DNA from 4 places in the Clostridium isatidis genome. Region 3 is predicted to be linked to each of the others. Evidence: riboswitches for the same ligand, from Rfam matches in the RefSeq annotation. Region 3 holds a riboswitch; each other region holds the start of a gene.
What was found. A riboswitch is a leader RNA that binds a small molecule or an ion and turns the genes downstream of it on or off. The one in region 3 is predicted to bind S-adenosylmethionine.
Positions count from the first base shown of each region.

Region 1: it holds a riboswitch for S-adenosylmethionine, as region 3 does, so the genes downstream of both, BEN51_RS10125 (MetQ/NlpA family ABC transporter substrate-binding protein) here and BEN51_RS01740 (O-acetylhomoserine aminocarboxypropyltransferase/cysteine synthase family protein) in region 3, are expected to answer to the same signal.
Region 2: it holds a riboswitch for S-adenosylmethionine, as region 3 does, so the genes downstream of both, BEN51_RS13370 (methionine ABC transporter ATP-binding protein) here and BEN51_RS01740 (O-acetylhomoserine aminocarboxypropyltransferase/cysteine synthase family protein) in region 3, are expected to answer to the same signal.
Region 4: it holds a riboswitch for S-adenosylmethionine, as region 3 does, so the genes downstream of both, BEN51_RS05220 (homoserine O-succinyltransferase) here and BEN51_RS01740 (O-acetylhomoserine aminocarboxypropyltransferase/cysteine synthase family protein) in region 3, are expected to answer to the same signal.

Region 1 covers NZ_CP016786.1:2,145,477-2,148,846, reverse strand. Annotated here, with positions in the region: gene BEN51_RS10135 (methionine ABC transporter permease) at 1-261, shown strand, start outside; gene BEN51_RS10130 (MetQ/NlpA family ABC transporter substrate-binding protein) at 310-1,146, shown strand; SAM riboswitch class I at 1,172-1,288, shown strand; gene BEN51_RS10125 (MetQ/NlpA family ABC transporter substrate-binding protein) at 1,384-2,217, shown strand; gene BEN51_RS10120 (N-acetylmuramoyl-L-alanine amidase family protein) at 2,380-3,066, shown strand; gene BEN51_RS10115 (YkvA family protein) at 3,271-3,370, shown strand, end outside.
Region 2 covers NZ_CP016786.1:2,819,254-2,822,623, forward strand. Annotated here, with positions in the region: gene BEN51_RS13360 (MetQ/NlpA family ABC transporter substrate-binding protein) at 1-296, opposite strand, end outside; gene BEN51_RS13365 (methionine ABC transporter permease) at 340-1,020, opposite strand; gene BEN51_RS13370 (methionine ABC transporter ATP-binding protein) at 989-2,047, opposite strand; SAM riboswitch class I at 2,128-2,246, opposite strand; tRNA gene BEN51_RS13375 (tRNA-Gln) at 2,368-2,442, opposite strand; tRNA gene BEN51_RS13380 (tRNA-Arg) at 2,448-2,522, opposite strand; gene rd (rubredoxin) at 2,684-2,848, opposite strand; gene BEN51_RS13390 (FprA family A-type flavoprotein) at 2,947-3,370, opposite strand, start outside.
Region 3 covers NZ_CP016786.1:344,101-347,470, reverse strand. Annotated here, with positions in the region: gene BEN51_RS01740 (O-acetylhomoserine aminocarboxypropyltransferase/cysteine synthase family protein) at 1-1,103, opposite strand, end outside; SAM riboswitch class I at 1,212-1,318, opposite strand; gene BEN51_RS01735 (5-formyltetrahydrofolate cyclo-ligase) at 1,394-1,972, opposite strand; gene BEN51_RS01730 (helix-turn-helix transcriptional regulator) at 2,405-2,584, opposite strand; gene BEN51_RS01725 (DUF4003 family protein) at 2,680-3,370, opposite strand, start outside.
Region 4 covers NZ_CP016786.1:1,104,942-1,108,311, reverse strand. Annotated here, with positions in the region: gene purB (adenylosuccinate lyase) at 1-847, shown strand, start outside; gene BEN51_RS05225 (phosphatase) at 1,156-1,881, shown strand; SAM riboswitch class I at 1,953-2,060, shown strand; gene BEN51_RS05220 (homoserine O-succinyltransferase) at 2,172-3,062, shown strand; gene helD (RNA polymerase recycling motor HelD) at 3,259-3,370, shown strand, end outside.

The DNA of each region.
Region 1 (3,370 bases), 1.1 Mb from region 3:
AATGCACAAATAATTTTTAAAGTTATGATAAAGGAGGCAGTTCCTTCCATAATATCAGGTTTAACATTAACCGTAATCAATATAATTGGATATTCTGCAATGGCTGGATCAGTGGGTGCAGGCGGACTTGGTGATGTAGCTATAAGATATGGCTATCAAAGATATGAAACTGATGTAATGATTGTAACAGTAATACTATTAATTATAATAGTTCAAGGCTTACAATCTTTAGGTAATAATTTATATAAAAAATTATCTTAATAATAAACTAATAAATTAAAAAATAATAAATTTAAGGGGGCAATATATATGAAAAGAAAAAGAATATTATCATTAGTATTAACAGGAGTTTTAGCTTTAGGATTAATAGGATGTGGACAAACTAAAGCTTCAGATGAAAAAACAACAACTGGTGGAGAAGATAAAACAATAACAGTAGGGGCTACTCCAGTACCTCATGCAGAAATATTAAATGCAATAAAAGGAGATCTTGAAGCTAAAGGATATACTCTTGAAATCGTAGAATATACTGATTATGTTACTCCAAACACTGCTTTAGCAGATGGAGATTTAGATGCAAACTACTTCCAACATATAGCATACTTAAATGAAACAAATGAAGGAAAAGGTCTAGATTTAACTTATACAAAAGCTATTCACTTAGAGCCAATGGGAGCATATTCAAATACAATTAAAAATTTAGATGAATTAAAAGAAGGAGCTAGAGTAGCAGTTCCTAACGATCCATCAAATGAAGCAAGAGCTTTAAGATTATTAGAAAAAGCAGGCTTAATAAAAATTGCAGATGGTGAATTAGTTACTGTTAAGGATATTACTGAAAATCCTAAAAATTTAGAATTTGAAGAACTTGAAGCAGCTCAATTACCAAGAGTATTAGAAGAAGTTGATTTAGCAGTAATAAATAGTAATTATGCTTTAGAAGCTAATTTAAATCCAGCAAAAGATGCTTTAGTTTTAGAAGATAAGGATGCAGAAGCAGCAGAAAATTATAGAAATGTATTAGCAGTTAGAAAGGGAACTGAAAATGATGAAAAAATTAAAGCTTTAACAGAAGCTTTAACATCAGAAACAGCTAAGAAATTTATTGAAGAAAAATATGCTGGTTCAGTAATCCCATCATTTTAATAATATATAAAACTAAATATTTTCTTTCTTATCAAGAGAGGTGGAGGGACTGGCCCTATGAAACCCGGCAACCTATAATAAGAGAAAAGTAACTCTTGTTAGTTTGGTGCTAAATCCTGCAGCTGTAGCTGAGAGATAAGGGAATAAATTTTCTGTGTTTTTATGCACTTGAGGTTTATTCTCAAGTGCATTTTTATTAAATTCTTGAATAATCTAAAATTTTAGGAGGTATTATAAATGAGAAAAAGAAGAATTCTTTCATTATTATTAACAGGTATATTATCAATAGGATTAATAGGTTGTGGAAATGCAGGTGCTTCAGAAGGAAATAAAGCAAAAGAAGAAGATAAAACAATAAAAATCGGGGTTACACCAGTACCTCATGCAGAAATAGTAAATGCAATAAAACCAGATCTTGAAGCTAAGGGCTATACAGTAGAAGTAATAGAATATACAGATTATGTTACTCCAAATACAGCTTTAGCTGATGGAGACTTGGATGCAAATTACTTTCAAACTATTCCTTATTTAGAGGAGACAAATGAAGGAAAAGGATATGATTTAACTTATACTAAAGGAGTTCATTTAGAACCAATAGGAATATATTCAGCTAATATTAAAAGCTTAGATGAGCTAAAAGATGGAGCTAGGGTGGCAGTTCCAAATGATCCATCAAATGAAGCAAGATCATTAAGATTATTAGAAAGTGCAGGATTGATAAAGCTTAAAGAAGCAGAATTAGTTACACCTAAGGATATTGTGGAAAATCCAAAAAATCTTGAATTTGAAGAATTAGAGGCAGCTCAACTACCAAGAGTTTTAGAAGAAGTAGCTATAGCAGTTATTAATGGTAACTATGCCTTAGAAGCAGGTTTAAGTCCAGCAAAGGATGCTTTATATTTAGAAGATGCTACTACAGAAGCTTCAAAAAAATATCATAATGTTATTGCTGTAAAAAAAGGAAATGAAAATAGTCAAAAAATTAAAGATTTAACAAAAATTTTGACTTCAGATAAAGTTAAAAAATTTATAGAAGATAATTATAATGGGTCTGTGCTTCCGGTATTTTAATATAAGGATATCTTAAATAAAATGGATAATTGACAATTGTAAAGATTGCTATTTCCTTCTTAGAAGTGTTAATTTTTTAATTTGTAACCAAGTAAAAGTAAAATTAATATACTGAATTATGGAATATGATTTTACATAGCACTTTAATAAGGAGGAAAAAGCTTGGCAAAGTGGGTACTAGACGCAGGTCATGGCGGATGTGATGCTGGAGCAGTTGGAAAAAACAATAGAAGAGAAGCAGATATAAATTTAGAAGCTGCCTATGAAGCCATGAGATTATTAGAGAAGAATGGTGAAACAGTTTTACTGACAAGAGCATCTGATGTTTATTTAAGTTATAAAGATAGAGCTAAAATAGCAAATGATTGGGGAGCAGATTATTTTATAAGCTTTCATATGAATTCCTTTGTTGATCCTTTAGTAACTGGAACAGAAGTTTTTATATATGAAAAAGGAAGCAAGGCAGAAGAACTGGCAAGTCTTATAAAAGCTGAGATTGTTGCAAACTTAAGATCTAAGGATAGAGGGATAAAGGAAGCCAGCTATATTGAATTAAGGGAAACTAATATGCCGGCTGTAATTATAGAAGCTGAATTTTTATCAAATGAAGAAGTAGAAAAGAACTTTGATAGTAAAAAGTATGGTTATATGGTTGCTAAGGCTTGCTTAGCATTTGTAGATAAAGTACTATTAGACATACCTAAAATGAATAGAAAAATTCCAACAAGAGAAGGTTGGAGAGTATGTGTTGGATATTATAAAAAATACCAAGATGCAGAAGAAGAAATGAAAAGGTTACAAAGAATAGGGATAAAAGGAGTTCATCTTGTTCCTTACCCTAAAGAGTAAGGAATAGTTGACAATGGACAATTGACAATTTTGGGGGATTTTCATTGAGCTGAAAATTTTGATATTATAATATAACGGGGCTAGTCCCCGTTATATTTTTTTAAAATTAAAGTTTTTTATTTTAAAAAATACATTATAATAATATTAATGATTAAATAATTCCTGTAGAAATTTAAATAGAATATTAACAATTTGGAGGGGAAAATGAATATATCAGAAGTTAAAATTGGTTTAAAAGGGAAAGATTTATTAAGTATTATAAATGAATTTGTTAAAGTAGAAGGATTAAAAGTTTCTGAAATAG
Region 2 (3,370 bases), 390 kb from region 3:
AATCCTCTATCTGATATATCTTGATTTAAATATGCATAGTGTTGAAATGCATTTAAATCTATTTCTCCATCTGCTAAAGCTTGGTTTGGCTGGCTATAATCTGAGAAGGAAATAAGCTCTACAGTTACTCCTTCTTCTGCCAAACTTTCTATTATTGGTTTCCATTGGGGACTATCTTCACCAACTACTCCAATTTTAACAAGCCTTTCCTCCTTAGATACTTGTCCCGCGCATCCTGTTAATAAAAAAACTAATGCTCCTGATAATATTATATTTAATAAATTTTTTGCTTTCATCTTTATTATTCCCCTTTCCTATTTTGCTTATTGCTATTATTTTTTAATGAGTAGTTTTACTTATTACTTTATTTCCTACCCATTGAATTAAATTCACTAGAATAAGTAATATTACTACTGTCACAACTGTTACATCTGTTTGATATCTTTGATGTCCATATCTTATTGCTAAATCTCCAAGCCCTCCTCCCCCTACTGCTCCTGCCATAGCTGTTAATCCGACTAAACTAACAAGGGTTATTGTTGTAGCTCTAACAATGTTTGGTATACTTTCTTTTAAATAGACTCTAATTATTATTTCAAAATATGAGGATCCCATTGCCTCTGCTGCTTCTATTACCCCATTATCTAGTTCCGACAAGGCACTTTCAATTTGTCTTACAAAGAATGGTACTGTTCCTAATATTAGTGGAATCATTGATCCTTTTGTTCCAATTGCTGTTCCTACTATTGCCCTAGTTAATGGAATAGCTAATGTTAATAAAATAATAAATGGTATTGATCTTGTTATATTTATTATCTTCTCTAAAATATAGTAAATTAGCTCATTTTCTAATATATTCCCTTTCTTTGTCACTACTAATATAATTCCTAAAAAAAGTCCGACAATAAAAGATATAATACCTGCTACTATAATCATAAGTAAGGTTTCTCCAGTAGCTTTAATAATTTCATCTACTTTCGGTAATACATTAGGCAATAACTTTTGTGCTAACTCTGCCATCTTTAATCACCTCAACTTCCACATTATTTTCTTCAAGGTATTTAATAACATTTCGGACTTTCTCTTCTTCTCCTCTTATAATTACAATAAGTCCTCCAAGAGGGGCATCTTCAATTATTTCAACATTTCCAAAAATAATATTAGCATCCACATTAAATTCCCTAGATATTATTGAAATTATTGGTTCGGTTGTACTATTTTCAAGATATTTAAGTTTTAAAATTTTCTCATCCTCTCTAATTTCTACAACTGAAGATTTGTCTTCTATGAGGTAATTAATATTGCTTAATATAGATGTACTTTCTATAAAGTTTCTTGTAATTTCTTGCTTAGGCTCTGAAAATACTTTAAATATATTTCCTTCCTCCACTATCCTTCCCTTCTCCATAACAGCAACTCTTGTACATATTTCCTTAACTACCTGCATTTCATGTGTTATTACTACAATTGTTAAATTAAGCTTTTTATTTACTTCCTTTAAAAGCCTTAGTATTGATTTCGTTGTCTGTGGATCTAAGGCACTAGTTGCTTCATCACAAAGTAGAACCTTTGGATCATTAGCTAAGGCCCTTGCAATTCCCACTCTTTGTTTTTGACCGCCGCTTAATTGAGATGGATATGCACTTTCCTTATCCTCCAGTTCAACAAGTTTTAATAGAGATAAAACTTTCCCTCTTATTTCTTCCTTAGACAATCCACTCCCCCTTAATGGGTAAGCTATATTTTCAAATACCGTTCTTGATTTCATAAGATTAAAATGTTGAAATATCATGCCTATCTTTTTTCTTTCTTTCCTAAGTTCCTTATTTGATAAAGTTACAAGATTCTTACCATCTATAATAACTTGTCCTTTATTGGGTTTTTCAAGAAGGTTTATGCATCTAACAAGGGTCGATTTACCAGCTCCACTAAAGCCTATAATTCCATAAATATCTCCCTTATTAATCTTTAGTGTTACATCTTTTACTGCCTCTACTTTGCCAGCTTTTGTAGTATAACTTTTGCATAAATTTTTTAATTCTATCACCTTTCCCCCTCCTTTTTATTTAAAAATAAAAAAACTGCTTTCCTAAAAAATAAGAAAGCAGTGTAATAAACACATTAAACTTTCTATCTTTTAGACGTAGTTAACCTGTAGAATTTAGCACCAAAAATCATCCTAATTTCGCTTAATAATTTTGGTTGCTAGACTTCACAGGGCCAGTCCCTCCGTCTTTAGATAAAAAGTTATTTAGTTTTAGATTACTTGTTTTGTATTATATATTTACAGCTGATAAATTGTCAATATATTTTTTTATTAATAACTTGTTCATCTTAAATTAAAACATATTTAAAAATAATAAAGATTGGCTAGGATAGTAGGATTCGAACCTACGAATGCCACAGTCAGAATGTGGTGCCTTACCACTTGGCGATATCCCATCATTTGGAGCAAATAGTGGGAAGTGAACCCACCTTTCCAGCTTAGAAGGCTAGAGTATTAACCAATATACAATACCAGCCCTTTATTATAGAGAATTATAACTCTAACAATATTTCTTGTCAATTTATTTTTACTTATAAAATATAAACAAAAAACCTCTGATAATTATATATATAATAATCAGAGGTTTTTAAATCCATTTATATTTTTATTATGGTAATTCAAAATTCATTAAATTAATTACTCTTCTAATTCTGAGAATTCGTCTTTACCAACTCCACAAAGTGGACATAACCAATCTTCTGGAACATCTTCAAAGGAAGTTCCTGGTTCTACTCCATTATCTGGATCTCCTAGTTCTGGATCATAAATGTATCCACAAACATCACATATAAATTTTTTCATGCTCAATACCTCCTACAATGTTTTCTATTATTAAATATATTATCAAATATATTTAATTTAATTTAACAACATTTTCCTTAGATTTGCAATGCTATATTTTATAATATTGAACTTATATAATCTGCTGCCTTTTCTACATCCTTCTTAGATTCTTCATTAAGAGAGAATCTTACTCTTACTGGGAAATTAACTTCAATCATACCAGTAGACTTTATTATTGAGGAAGTGCTTAATACCTTTGCATTAGTTTCATTTAAGTAATCCTGAATTATTTCTATAGGTTCTCCACTCCATCCAAAGGAGCCAAATGCAGCAGCTACTTTACCTTCTAAATTCATATCCTTTAACTTCTTTAAAATATTTTCAATGGATCCTATTAAATCACCATATCTTGTTGAAGTACCAAATAGCAATGCATCTGAATTTCTAATGGCTTCTATAATATCACTTTCTTCGCTCTTATCAGCATTAAATATAGCTACTTCTATATCTTCAGCTTCAAGATCCTTCTTAAACTTCTCT
Region 3 (3,370 bases):
GTAACTGCTAGGGAAATTAATTTTAATGCCCTTTGAAATCTCTTAGTTCCCTCTATATCAGTATCTAATCCAAAGGTAAGAAGACCGCTTCCCCCGCCATTTAAATATTTTTTAGCTTTTTCATATTCCTTACTTGTTTCTAAATATGGATAGTTAACCCACTTAACTTTTGGATGTTTTTCTAGCCACTTTGCCAAGGATAAAGCATTTTGTGAATGTCTTTCTATTCTTAAATGAAGAGTTTCTAATCCTAAATTTGTTATATACGCATTAAATGGACTTAAACATGCTCCAAAATCTCTTGCTATAGTCACTCTAAGCTTAGTAATATAGGCAGCTTCTTTAAATGCCTCTGTATAAACTAATCCATGATAACTTGGATCTGGTGTTGTAAAATCTTCAAACTTTCCATTACTCCAGTCAAAATTTCCTCCATCTACAACTATTCCCCCAATACTTTGAGCATGTCCATCAGCATATTTTGTTGTTGAATGTATAACAATATTAGCCCCATGTTCAAAGGGATTACAAAGATATGGAGAAGCTACTGTATTATCAACTATAAATGGTACCTTAAGAATTTTTGCAGTTTCTGCAAATTTTTCAAAGTCTAAAATATTTAATTCTGGATTACCGATGGTTTCTCCATATATAGCTTTAGTATTTTCCTTGGCTGCTGATAATATCTCTTCTTTAGAAGCCTCTGGACTCACAAAGGACACTTCAATTCCTAAGTTCTTTAAATGAACTTTAAATAAATTCACTGTTCCACCATATAAACTTGAAGATGCTATAATATGATCTCCTGATTTACATATATTAATTATTGAATAAAGAATAGCTGCCTGCCCTGATGATGTGGCAACTGCCCCAATGCCACCTTGTAATTGGGCAAACCTTTCTTCAAATCCTGCAACTGTTGGGTTAGAAATTCTACTATATAAATGTCCCACAGCTTGCAAACTAAATAAATCCTCTAAATTACTAGGATCATCAAACTTATATGTTACACTTTGATAAATTGGTAACACCCTTGGTTCCCCTGCCTTTGGGCTATACCCTCCTTGAACACATATTGTTCCCTTTTTAAAATTGTTACTCATTTTAATGCCTCCTTTTTATATACTCATTGCTAAATTTATAAATAAAAAAGGTTGCTTCTTAATAAGAAACAACCTATAAATAACAAAATCACTGTATAAAACTAATATACTTTATCTTTCAGATCTAATAATCTGCTGGATTTAGCACCACACTAAAGCTGTTAGTAGGTTGCCAGGTTTCACAGGGCCAGTCCCTCCACCATTCTTAATAAAGCCTTCTTTCTATTTAATTATTTATTTTATATAATATACTAAAACTTCTAAATGTGCAATAATATTTTTATACTTTTTTATATTCTACTTATAACATCCTTATCTGTTATTATAAGATCCATCTTTATATCATGTTCTTCACTTTCTATTTTATCTATAATTTGAAAATCATAGGCTAATACAACTTTATTATTTTTATATGCAATATCCTCTAAGTATCTATCATAATATCCTCCACCATAGCCTATTCTATTAAATTCTCTATCAAAAACTGTTCCTGGAACAATTATTAAATCAATATCTTCTTTTTTTACAACAATACTATCATCAATTGGTTCGAGGATACCCATATAATTTTCCTTTAATTCTCTAAGACTATGAATAAATATTGCATGCATTGTTTTTGTTTCTCTATAAGTTTTGGGAACTGCTATATTTTTTTTATCTTTAAAAGCTCTTTTAATAAGCTTTATTGTATTTATTTCATCTCCAAAGCTTATATAGGTAAAAATATTTCTTGCATTTTTATATAAATCAGTTTGAAATAATTTTTCTAAAATAATATTGTCTTTAAGCTCTTTTTCTTCTACCTTCATTTCCGATCTTTTCATTAGTACTTCTTTTCTAATATTTCTTTTGTATTCCCTTGTGTTCATATTTCTTTATTCCTTCCTCTTTATTCGTAAATATAACTCATAAACACTATCCAAAACAAATCCTAATAATGGTCCTATTATTATAATATACGAACTATTTTTTGTAATAAAATAAATAATCATACCTATAATAGTACCTATAATAATAAATTCACCAGTGTAACCGCTATTCTCAACAATATCTTCATCATCTTCTTCATCAATATCATCATCTTCTCCAAGGATATCAGCGTCATCTTTTTTTATATCACTATCTTTATTATCTTCTTTATTACCAATTCTGAATTTATTTATATTTTTCTTATAGAATCCTTGTTTTTCATACTCTTCTTCACAAACTTTATTTATGGTATTTTCTTGCTCATCATTTTTCTTTTCTTCTGTTTTTTTATCTTCTATATTTATTCTAAATTCTATATTATCTTTAACAAGTTAATCTACTGTAACTCTAAATATATCTGATAAAATAATAATCTTATCTAACTCAGGAAAGCTTTGTCCTGATTTCCACTTTGAAACAGCTTGTCTTGATACATTTAACTTCTCAGCAAGGCCTTCTTGAGAAAGCCTTTTTTCTTTTCTTAATATCTGCAGCTTTTCTGAAAAATTCATATTTATCACCTCAAGTATATTCTAAAAGATATATAAAAAATTAAAACCAACCAGCACTTGCAATTTGTCAACTGGCAGTTTCATCCTTGTAAACACTAGGATGATGCACTTGAAGCTGCTGCTGCAGATGTTATGGCCACAGTACTCATAAGAGCAATTTCTTCTATAATTATTGATATTACGCTTTTTACAGCAATTTCTTTAAAAGCATTTTGATTGCTTTCTTTTGTGTAATCTATAATCAATAGAAGAGCTGCAAACATTAAACCTTGAGCTTTTGTAGCAGAAAAGAAACCGACTAGTTTTTCTTTCTTTAACACATTAAAAATATCTATTATATCTCTCGTAATTTCTTCAACAGTTTTTTCTGATAAGGCTAGTATTGCTAAAATTGCAAGTTCATTTGTTTTTCCGTATTTTAAATTATTTTCTCTTAATTTATTGAATATATTTAATAACTTATTTATTTTTAAATCAATGTCACCTTCTGTTAAAGTTAGCACATGGCTTACTGATTGTACTGAATTACTTGATATAAAATGCTTTTTTAATTTTTTATAGGCATATTCCATGGATCTTATCGTTTCATCAATGTTTTCCTTAGTCATTGCTATGAGTGTTGCAAGCATAACATCCTCACTACTTGTTAAGAATGGATGATTGTTTTTCATTAATTTATAAACTTCTACTGATTTCTTAATTAAGTTTTCTACATCTAGTGTATGTCTATTTTCTGAAATAAAACAAGCAACAGAAGGTAAGTATTCACTGCTGCGAAACTCCTTT
Region 4 (3,370 bases), 760 kb from region 3:
AACTCAAGCTAGCTTTATGGAATTATTTGATGGTGATGAAGAAAAAATTAAAGCCCTTGATAGAATAGTTACAGAAAAGATGGGCTTTAAGGAAAGTTATAGTGTAACAGGTCAAACATACCCAAGAAAGGTAGATTCGATTATTTTAAATACTTTATCCGAAATTGCTCAAAGTGCTTATAAGTTTAGTAATGATTTAAGAATTCTTCAAAGTATGAAAGAAATAGAGGAACCATTTGAAAAGAATCAAATTGGATCTTCTGCTATGGCTTATAAGAGAAATCCTATGAGATCAGAAAGAATGAGTGCCCTTGCAAGATTTGTTTTGGTAACTTCAATGAATCCGGCAATTACAGCTTCTACTCAATGGTTTGAAAGAACTTTAGATGATTCTGCTAATAAGAGACTTTCTGTTTCAGAAGCCTTTTTAGCTTTAGATGGAGTTTTAAATTTATATATGAATATTTCAAGTAATTTAGTAGTTTATGAAAAAGTAATTGAAACTCATGTTAATAAGGAGCTTCCATTTATGGCAACAGAAAATATATTAATGGAAGAAGTTAAAATGGGTGGAGATAGACAAGAACTTCATGAAAAGATAAGGGTACACTCTATGGAAGCTGCAAGGAAAGTTAAAGAAGAAGGTTTAGATAATGATCTTATTGAAAGATTAATAAATGATCCAAGTTTTAGTCTAGATGAAGAAAAAGCAAAGAGTATATTAGCTGCTAAGAAGTTTACAGGAAGAGCAGAAAATCAAGTGTTAGATTTTATAAATGAAGCAGTTAAGCCGATATTAGAAAAAAACAAGGATTTATTAGGAGAAGAAGCAGAGATAACGGTATAAAATATAAAAATATAACAAAGAACAATAGGAAAATTTATATTTAAATTTACTATTGTTCTTTATTATTTTATTTAAAGTTTTGGTTGTAATAATTATAAGTCGTTATAAAATGAGAGTAAGCAAAATATATACACTTAAACAATATCCTCGTAAATGATAATAAATAATAAAATAAATTATAGTTTATCAAAAAAATCAAGATTTTAATAATAATAAATATTAATAAGGTGCAAGTTGCAATTTGAAAAATTAATGATATTATTAAATAGTAATTGATAAAGATAATATATATTATAAAGGGTGATAAAATGAAATTTAAGTTAGATGTTCATACTCATACAATAGCTAGTGGACATGCTTATTCAAGCTTAATGGAAAATGCTAAAGCAGCTTCTGAGAAGGGAATTAAAGTTTTAGGAACTACAGAACATGGAATTACTATGCCTGGTTCACCTCATATTTGGTATTTTTCAAATTACAGAGTCTTACCTAGAGAACTTTTTGGAGTTACCATGCTGTATGGCGTTGAAGCTAATATAATGGATTATGATGGTAATTTGGATATGGAAGATTCTATGTTAGATAAACTCGATATTGTAATTGGGAGTATACATACTGAAGTATATAATGTAGGAAATGTAGAGGAAAATACGAGAGCTTTTGTTAACGCAATAAAAAGAGGTAAAATTGATATAATAGGTCATTTAGGAAATCCAGCTGTTCCAGTTGATTATGAAGAAATAGTGATATGTGCAAAAGAAAATGATGTATTAATTGAAATAAATAATAGTTCCTTTACTACTTCTAGACCAGGAAGTTTTACAAATTGTAAAAAAATAGCTTTATTATGTAAGTTACATAATGCAAGGATTGTTATTAATAGTGATGCCCATTTCTGTACTAAAATTGGAGAATTTTCGGAGGCTATTGAAATGCTTCAATCTATAGATTTTCCTAAAAATCTTATTATAAATGATAATCCAAATGAATTATTAGAAAAGTTAAAGAAAAAAGGAAAGTTAAAGGATTTGTAAATATGATGTTAAATAGATATTGACAATGTATTTTTATTAAAGTAAAATTAATCCAAACTAAACAATCTTAAATCTTATCAAGAGTGGTGGAGGGACTGGCCCTATGAAACCCAGCAACAGCTGTCTAATTAAGATAGAAATGTGCTAATTCCAGCAGGAGTTTTCCTGAAAGATAAGAAGTGATAGAAAAATTTTAATATATTTTTGGAATTTGGTTTTTCCACTTCTTATTTTAAGAAGTGGTTTTTTATTTATTCTTATAATAAATAGCGTAGGAAAGGAGAGAAATTATGCCAGTAATTATTCCAGAAGGCTTACCAGCAGCTAAAATTCTTACAAATGAAAAGCTTCCTGTTATATATAAGGAGAAATTCAATAATGATTTAAAGACTATTAAGATAGGAATTTTAAATTTGATGCCTACAAAAATTAACACAGAAACTCAACTTTTAAGACTTCTTGCAAATACTGATATAAATGTAGAAGTTGAGCTTATTTATATTAAGGAGCATAAGTGTAAAAATACTCCTAAAGAACACCTCCTAAACTTTTATAGAAATTTCAAGGAAATAAAAAATGAAAAATTTGATGGATTTATAATAACAGGGGCACCAATTGAACATTTAGAATTTGAGGAGGTAGATTACTGGGAGGAACTAAAAGAGGTAATGAGTTATTCAGTAGAAAATGTTACTTCAACTTTTCATATATGTTGGGGAGCCCAAGCTGGCCTATATTATCATTTTGGTATTCCTAAATATCCTTTAGATAAGAAATTATTTGGTATTTTCTCGCATAAAGTAAATGATAAGAGTGCTAGTTTATTAAGGGGTTTTGATGATGAGTTTTATGTGCCTCATTCAAGACATACAGATATTTTAAAAGAAGATATTTATAAGGTTCCAGGACTTACTATTTTATCAGAATCAGAGGAGGCTGGAGTATATCTTGCTTATGCTAATAATGGAAAACAAATTTTTGCCACTGGCCATTCTGAATATGATTCTAATACTTTAAAGCAAGAATATGAAAGAGATAAATCAAAAGGTATTAATATAGATATACCAAAGAATTATTTTTCTAAGAATGATCCTAATAGTGAACCTATTGTAAGATGGAGAGCACATGCCAATTTATTATTTTCAAATTGGTTAAAATATTATGTTTGTAAGGATAGTTAATATATTATTATAAAAAAACCATTTGCAAAAATGCAAATGGTTTTAATTATTGACAAAAAAAATAAAAGTGATAACATAAAACAGATATCAACATTTTATGAGATATAATATAATTCCCTAATTATATTATACATCTTGCAAAAAACAATGTCAATAACTTTTTTATAAAATTAATCTATTAAGGGGAGTGATTTATTTGAATAATAATTCTGAATGGTTTGCTGAAAAGGAGTGGCTTCAAAAAGTCCTTACTGAAGTTAGAAAACAGCTAAATGAAAAGCGCAATTATAAAGAGCGTTTTAAAAAGG